Regions from separate parts of the Pedobacter sp. ASV1-7 genome, predicted to be linked through region 1. Evidence: riboswitches for the same ligand, from Rfam matches in the RefSeq annotation. Region 1 holds a riboswitch; the other holds the start of a gene.
What was found. A riboswitch is a leader RNA that binds a small molecule or an ion and turns the genes downstream of it on or off. The one in region 1 is predicted to bind S-adenosylmethionine.
Positions count from the first base shown of each region.

Region 1 (4,386 bases):
CCGTCTGGGTGTTGTAGATGCATCTGAATGTCCACCAACCTTTGGTGTACCGTTTGATCAAGTGGTGGGTATTATTGCTGGTGGTGATACAGCGATCAGAAAAGCTGTTGAAAATGCAGAAGATGATGCCGACCAGGCCTGGATTGATTTACAGGAATTTGATATCAATGAAAAAGATTGTGTTGTTGGCCTTGCAGCATCAGGTACAACACCTTACGTAGTTGGAGGATTAAACACGGCTAATAAGAATGGTGTGCTTACAGGCTGCATTGTTTGTAATGAAGGTGGTCCGATTGCAGCTGAAAGTACTTATCCGGTAGAAGTGGTGGTTGGCCCTGAATTTTTAACAGGATCAACTCGCATGAAATCAGGAACAGCACAAAAACTGGTTTTAAATATGCTGAGCACGACCGTAATGATCAGATTGGGCAAAGTAAAGGGTAATAGAATGGTTGACATGCAGCTGACCAATCATAAACTTGTTGACCGTGGAACACAAATGGTTATGGCAGAATTAAATATCGACCATGATCAGGCTGCCGACTTGCTGCTTCGTTATGGCAGTGTGCGTAAAGCTGTAGAAGCGGGTAAATAATAAAGATTATGCATGAAATAGAACCTTTCTATCTTTGGCGCGATGATTACATTGCGGCTGAAGATGAACGTTCCCCTTTTTACAATACAGAATACTCCGAGTTTTATTTCGATAAACAGATGTATAACTACCTTATTCATCCTCAATGGGATGATTTTGGATCCGGGACCCTGTATTTAAAAGTGTTGTATGTTGATTACGACAGACATTATGCTATTATTGAATTTATGGGTGAATGGAATGATGCCATTGGAAATGACATTATGCTATTAAAACGCGAAATTCTGGAAATGATGATGGATGAGGGTATCAATAAGTTTATATTGATTGGCGAAAACGTATTAAATTTTCATTCTTCTGAAGAGGATAGCTATTATGAGGAATGGTTTCAGGAGGTTGAAGATGGCTGGATTACAGGCATTAACTTCCAGGAACATGTAATCAGAGAATTTAAACAAAATAATATTGATTACTATATCAATTTCGGCGGGCAACTTGACGATTTGGCATGGCGCACCTTAAAACCACTTCAATTCTTTAAAAAAATTGAAGAAATCCTGACAAAACGCCTGGGGGCATAGCTTTTGTATAACTAAAACAATTAGTACATTTAAAATAAAAATTAAAACAAATGGATAACAACAATCAAAACTGGTCGCAGCAGTCTGTTTTTGTAGAAGATATTACAGGTAAAGTAGCCAAAAAATTCTTTGCTAACGTGTTCTTATGGATGTTCGTGGCATTAACATTATCGAGTCTGGCAGCTTACTATATGGCGAGCACTCCTGAAATGATGAGCTATCTGATTAATCAGGAAACTGGTAAAATGGGAATGTTAGGTTGGGTAGCAATGCTTGCTCCTCTCGGCTTGGTCTTACTCATGAGCGCAGGAATGAGCCGTCTTTCATTCGGAGCATTACTTGGTGTATTTGTTTTATATGCTGTATTAACTGGAGTTAGTTTAAGCTTTATTCTACTTGCTTATACTTCAAGCTCAATCATGAGCTGTTTTATTGGCGCAGCGGGTATCTTTGGTATTATGGCTGTTATGGGCTATACTACTAACATTGACCTGAGTAAATTTGGCCCAATCCTGATGATTGGTGTTGTAGGTTTAGTTATTGCAAGTGTGGTGAATATGTTCATTCAAAGCGAAAACTTTAGCCTGTTCATGGCTTTTATCGGTATCGCTATATTTACTGCTTTAACTGCATATGATGTTCAGAAATTAAAAAGAATAGGCGCTGGTTTAGAAGAAAGTGGTGCTACAATGCAAGATACTGATTCTAAAAAATTAGCGATCATGGGTGCTTTATCACTGTATCTTGACTTCTTAAATATCTTCCTTTACTTATTAAGAATATTTGGAGACAGAAGATAATTCTTCAAAACTTACAAAGAGAAGCCCCCTGATCTAAACATCAGGGGGCTTCTCTTTAATTCTATCTAAATAATTACACGACTAATAGTAGTCGATCCTAGTCTAAATCGGCCCATGTAAAATTGACATTCTTACTCGGGTTTTCTTTTGCAATCCTTTTGCTATTGTTTTGCTATCCTTTTGCTCAGACCAATAGAAAAGCAATATTCGACTAAAGTGAAATCAATTAAAAACCTAAGGCTTACAACTCCATTAAACAATTGATTCACAGAATATAATTCTATTTTAAGACACAAACAGAGGGTTTCATAAAATTTTATATGCTTTGATCTCAGTTTTTTTGGAAATGACTGTTCTTTGTTGCACCTTTGTAATGCTTATAGAGAAAGACGGAGGGATTAGACCCTACGAAGTCTTGGCAACCTGTGCTTACAAGGTGCTAAATTCTACTGGAACCGGATAACCGATTCCCGAAAGATAAGTTGAATTCGTCACAACCCAGAATTCCGAATAAGCTTTGTATGTAATGAGTTCGGCACTTGTTTAGGCTTTCGCCTCTATCAAAAATAGCTTATTACCTGCTCATATGATTTTTTTTAAATGAACATTAGAGAAGAATTAGAAAAACGTATCCTAATTATCGACGGTGCAATGGGCACTATGATTCAGCGTTATGTTTTAACTGAAGACGATTTTAGAGGCGAACGCTTCAAAAATCACCCATGTGATGTAAAAGGGAACAATGACTTATTAAATTTAACACGTCCCGACATCATCAAAGAGATACATACCGAATACTTAAAAGCCGGTACTGATATCATTGAGACCAACACTTTTAGTACCCAACGCATTTCTCTGGCAGATTACCAGATGGAGGAGCTGGACTATGAGATGAGTTTTGAAGGAGCAAAAATTGCCAAAGAAGCTGTAAATGAGTTTATGGCAGCAAACCCAGACAGAAAATGCTTTGTTGCCGGTGCCGTAGGTCCAACCAACAGAACTTTGTCGATCTCTCCTGATGTAAATGACCCCGGTTTCAGAGCTATTACATTTGATGAACTTGTTGATGCTTATGATCAGCAGGTCCGAGGCTTAGTTGATGGCGGTGCTGACCTATTGCTAATTGAAACTATTTTCGACACATTAAATGCCAAAGCCGCTATATTCTCTATTAAAAAATATGAAGCAGAAATTGGCAAAAAAATAGAGATTATGATCTCTGGTACGATTACCGATGCTTCGGGAAGAACCTTAAGTGGGCAAACTGCTGAAGCTTTCCTAAATTCAGTAATACACGCAGATCCCATCAGCATAGGCTTCAACTGTGCACTGGGAGCGAAAGACATGAGACCTCATATTGAGGAACTTTCTGCTAAAGCACCTTGTTATGTTTCGGCTTACCCAAATGCAGGTTTACCAAATGAATTTGGTGCTTATGATGAGATGCCTCATGAAACTGCCCATCTTGTAGCTGATTTTATTCAGCATGGCTTTGTAAATATCGTGGGTGGTTGTTGTGGTACAACCCCGGAACATATAGGCTGTATTGCTGCGAAAGCAAAAAATGTAGCGCCTCGTAAAATTCCACAACTTGAGCCCTACATGCGTTTAAGTGGTTTAGAACCTGTTACCCTTACACCTGATAGTATATTTGTAAATATAGGTGAACGTACCAATATTACCGGATCACCAAAATTCTCCAAACTGATTTTAGGTGGAGATTTTGAAGCTGCACTAACTGTCGCCCGTCAGCAGGTGGAAGGTGGCGCACAGATCATTGATGTAAACATGGATGAGGGAATGATTGACTCTGAGGCCTCCATGACTAAATTCCTGAACCTAATTGCATCTGAACCTGATATTTCTAAACTACCAATCATGGTCGATTCTTCGAAATGGACTGTTATTGAGGCTGGATTGAAATGTATGCAGGGAAAAGGGATCGTGAACTCAATCTCTTTAAAAGAGGGTGAAGAAAAGTTTAAAGAAAGTGCCCGTAAAATTATGACTTATGGCGCTGCCGCAGTTGTAATGGCTTTTGATGAAAAAGGACAGGCAGATAATTATGAAAGAAGAATAGAGATCTGTAAAAGATCTTACGATATATTAGTAAATGAAATCGGCTTTCCTCCTCAGGATATTATTTTTGACCCCAACATTCTTACTGTTGCAACTGGATTAGAGGAACATAATAATTATGCAGTCGACTTTATAAACGCAACACGTTGGATTAAGGAGAACCTTCCTTATGCTAAAGTGAGTGGTGGTGTATCCAATATTTCCTTCTCTTTTAGAGGTAACAATACGGTTAGAGAGGCTATGCACTCGGCCTTCTTATACCATGCCATCAAGGCTGGACTAGACATGGGAATTGTCAATGCTGGTATGCTTGAGGTCTATCAGGAAATTC
Region 1 is NZ_JBEHBV010000005.1:238,982-243,367, forward strand. Features, by position in the region: gene murQ (N-acetylmuramic acid 6-phosphate etherase) at 1-595, shown strand, start outside; gene ABDJ41_RS13525 (hypothetical protein) at 604-1,176, shown strand; gene ABDJ41_RS13530 (Bax inhibitor-1/YccA family protein) at 1,227-1,976, shown strand; SAM riboswitch class I at 2,351-2,460, shown strand; gene metH (methionine synthase) at 2,577-4,386, shown strand, end outside.

Region 2 (4,386 bases), on a different contig from region 1:
ATTACGTTTGTTAATGTGCCTGTTTCAATAAGAAAACCATCATGCCCATATGCAGATTTTAATTTGTAAAATTCTGCATCTGCAATGTGTTTGGATAAAAATTCCTGTTCTGATAAAGGAAAAAGAATATCATTTTCAATTCCAATGACTAATGTATTGGCTTTTACTCTTGCCAATGCTTTAGTAACACTTTGTCGGCCACGACCAACATTATGACTGTCCATTGCTTTACTTAAATACCAATAGCTGTAAGCATTGAAGCGTTTGCAAAGCTTTTCTCCCTGGTAGTTTTGGTAAGATGAAGCTCTGAAATTATCAGTTTTATGGTCTACACTTTCCAGTTGCGTTGATCCATAAGCATCATATGTCCTGTAAGATAGTAAAGCGATACTTCTTGCTACTTTTAGTCCTTTTAAACCGCCATTATGTTGCTGAGCATAAAAACTACGGTCGGCCGCAATAGCCAGACGCTGACTTTCATTGAAAGCTATACCCCATGGTGAATGTGCAGCATTTGTAGCCATAAGAATTAGGTTTTCAATCATGTTTTGATCTGAAATAGCCCATTCTAAAGCCTGCTGACCACCTAAAGAACCACCAATAAGAACTTTGATTTGTTCTACATTAAGGTGTGCTGCTAGCACTTGATGTGCAGCTACCAGATCTCTGATGGTAAACTCAGGAAAAGAAAGGTAATAACTTAATCCTGTTGCCGGATTTACGCTTAATGGATTGGTACTTCCATAATGGGAGCCCAATACATTAGCACAAATGATAAAATGGTCATCAGGATTAAATAAAGCATTATTACCAAATAGTCCTTTCCACCAATCCAGTACATCGGAATTGGCTGTAAGTGCGTGACAAACCCAAATTACATTATCCTTTTTAGCATTTAGCTTACCATACGTCTGATAGGCAATTTCAAGATTGTAAATCTTTTTGCCGTTTTCAAGCGTAAAAGGCTTGGTGTAATTGTATATGGATAAGGTACTCATTAATAACACGTAGAAAAATTGTAATTATTTATTTTTTATGGCAGCAAATGCTTGTTCAAAATCAGCTTTGATATCATCAATATGTTCAATACCAACAGATACCCTTAATTGATTAGGAGTAACACCTGCGCTGATTTGCTCTGCATCACTTAATTGCTGGTGTGTAGTTGCTGCTGGCTGTATAATCAGCGTTTTAGCATCTCCAACATTCGCAAGGTGACTTACCAGTTTAAGGCTGTCCACCAATGCAGTAGCTTGTTCTTTAGCACCATGTAATTCGAATGATAATACGGCACCAAATCCATTTTGCAGATACTTTTTAGCGTTTGTATGGTATGGGCTGCTTTCCAAACCAGGGTAGCTTACACTTTTCACAGCTTCATGACCTTCAAGCCATTTTGCTAAAGCAAGTGTATTGTCAACATGACGTTGCATACGTAATGACAATGTCTCTAAACCTTGAAGTAATTGGAAAGAGTTGAAAGGAGATATAGCCGGTCCAAAATCCCTTAAGCCTTCAACACGTGCACGGATGGCAAACTGAATGTTTCCGAAAGGACCTGCAGAACCGAATACATCATTAAACACTAAACCATGGTAACCATCAGAAGGCTCACTGAATTGTGCAAATTTACCATTTCCCCAGTTATAATTTCCACCATCAACGATCACACCACCAATACTTGTACCGTGTCCGCCAATCCATTTTGTAGCAGATTGAACGACAACGTGTGCACCATGCTCTAAAGGTTTAAATAAATATCCGGCAGCACCGAAAGTATTGTCTACAATTAAAGGTAGATCATGTTTGTTGGCAATTGCAGATATTCTTTCGAAATCGATGATGCTATAAGCTGGGTTACCAATAGTTTCCAGGTAAATTGCTTTTGTTTTTTCATCAATTTTAGCCTCGAAATCTTCGGGATCATCTCCATTGGCAAATTTAACCTCAATACCAAGGCGTTTGAAAGCAACTTTAAATTGATTATAAGAGCCGCCATATAAGTGAGAAGAAGAAACGAAGTTATCACCTGCCTCTAAAATGTTATTTAATGCAATAAATTGTGCAGCCATACCAGATCCAACTGCTACTGCGGCTACACCGCCTTCAAGAGCAGCGATACGTTTTTCAAAAACATCCGTAGTAGGGTTCATGATGCGTGTGTATATATTTCCAAATTCCTTAAGAGCAAAAAGGTTTGCACCATGTTCAGAATTTTTAAAACCGTAAGAAGAAGTTTGATAAATAGGAACTGCTCTAGAACCTGTTGTTGGATCTATTTCCTGACCTGCATGTACTTGTAGTGTTTCGAATTTATGAGAAGTCGACATATTAATTTATTTTTTTTATATGGTTTGATTGATTGTATTAGTAAGGATATACTTCAGGTAAAATATGAATGTATATTGTATTGCGTACCCATGTGGGCCTTCCGGATGAATTAAAGAAATGCAAAAGGAAGATTTAAAGATTATTGCATGCAGCTGCACATACACATGGTATGGGGCGTACAAGAATAATAATTGATATTAGAAATAATAGTTTTCATACGTTTAAATTTATCTTTCCAAACAAGCACCATGCTGATTGGTCAGGAATTGGCACCTTCTCCATTTTGGGAGGGTTGCCAGTGGGTCAAAGAGCCTGTCTCTCGCCACTTCTTTATAAATCAAACCTTAATTAAGAAGGTTGACTTGATTAGCTTTCACTAAAGAATTAATTCAAATATAGGGCTAAATACAAATATAATCAAAATTAAATTCTGAATATTTTTTAAATATCTGTTTGTTAAGTGTTTAAGATTGTTGTTTAAGCTTTGTTTATTTATTTTGATAGGCTAAAGCTTGGTTTAAATCAGCTATTAAGTCATCGATATGTTCAAGTCCAGCGGATATCCGAATTAAATTCGGTGGGGTGGTGGTAGTTGGTCCTTCTATTGAGGCGCGATGTTCGATTAAACTTTCTACACCCCCTAAGCTTGTGGCTTGTGCAAATAATTTTACCTGGTTAACAACTCTTCTTGCTTCATCACTTCCACCTTTTACAAGGATAGACAGCATACCTCCAAAGCCTCTCATTTGTTTTTTTGCAATATCGTGTCCGGAATGGCTTGATAATCCGGGATAATATACAGTTTCTATTGCCGGGTGATTTTGCAGATAATGGGCGAGAGCCATACCATTTTCACAATGTCCGCGCATCCTGTAAGCCAGAGTTTTGATACTACGCACTAACAAATAGCAGTCGAAAGGGGAAGGAACAGCTCCTCCAACTTCCTGTATATTCCTGATTTTCTCCCAAAGTTCATTTTTCTCTGCAGTGATTAGTATGCCACCAAGTACATCGCTATGTCCTCCTATATATTTTGTTGAAGAGTGCATTACAATATCTGCACCTAATGAGATTGGGTTTTGCAACGATGGTGAAGCAAAAGTGCTATCGCAAGCCAAAATCAATCCTTTTTCTTTACAAATTGCCGATATTGCTGAAATATCTGTGATTTTGAGTAGCGGATTTGACGGCGTTTCAGTCCAGATCATTACCGTGTTTTCCTTTATATGACGATTGATTTCTTCAAAATCATTGAGGTCTACAAAGTCAATACTTAAAGTGTCTGCAAAAATGGTTAGCAACTGTTTTTTAAATCCCCAATACATGTCATCCGGTGCAATGATGTGGCTGCCAGGTTTTAGTGCCTGGAAAACAGTCATACCTGCAGTGTTGCCAGATGAAAGTGCACAAGCATCTGCTCCTTTTTCTAATTCTGCAACGATCTTCTCCAGAGCCGATCTGTTTGGATTGCTAAGTCTGCTGTACATGTGTCCACCAGAATAGCCACCTTCTTCATTTCTTAAAAATGTTGTCGATAAGTTTATTGGTGGGGTAACATCTTTTGTGCTGATGTCGTATAAATTTCCTGCATGGATAGCTAATGTTTCTGCTCTCATTACTATGGGGTTAAATGATTGTTTTAAAGCTGGACAGCAATAACTGTAAAGGTAAAAATTATTATCTTGAAGTTTTGGCAGGATTTATGTATTTGATATGTAAAAATACATAATATGAAAAGAATATTCTTGATAGCAGCCCTTTTTTGCGGTGTATTAATGGTGCTGCAAAGCTGTTCACCAAAAGGTGCAGCCACGACTCAACCTGTTAAAAGAAGTAATGTAACCGGTAACTGGATTTTAAACGACATTACTTTTGAGGGTATTCCAGAAATGAATGTTAAATCCTTATTCGGTGAGTCTTCTTATAAGTGCTTTATTGGAAGTGCATGGAGATTGACCAATAGTGGTAATGGCAGCTACACATTAGGAAGTGAATGTGGAGGTAAAATGCAGACTATTTACTGGTCGGCAAGCCCAAAAGAGGACACTTTCCAGT
Region 2 is NZ_JBEHBV010000008.1:194,115-198,500, forward strand. Features, by position in the region: gene ABDJ41_RS18140 (homoserine O-acetyltransferase family protein) at 1-998, opposite strand, end outside; gene ABDJ41_RS18145 (O-acetylhomoserine aminocarboxypropyltransferase/cysteine synthase family protein) at 1,023-2,330, opposite strand; SAM riboswitch class I at 2,556-2,670, opposite strand; gene ABDJ41_RS18150 (trans-sulfuration enzyme family protein) at 2,820-3,947, opposite strand; gene ABDJ41_RS18155 (hypothetical protein) at 4,062-4,386, shown strand, end outside.
Region 2: linked by a shared signal. The riboswitch ahead of ABDJ41_RS18145 (O-acetylhomoserine aminocarboxypropyltransferase/cysteine synthase family protein) and the one ahead of metH (methionine synthase) in region 1 are both predicted to bind S-adenosylmethionine.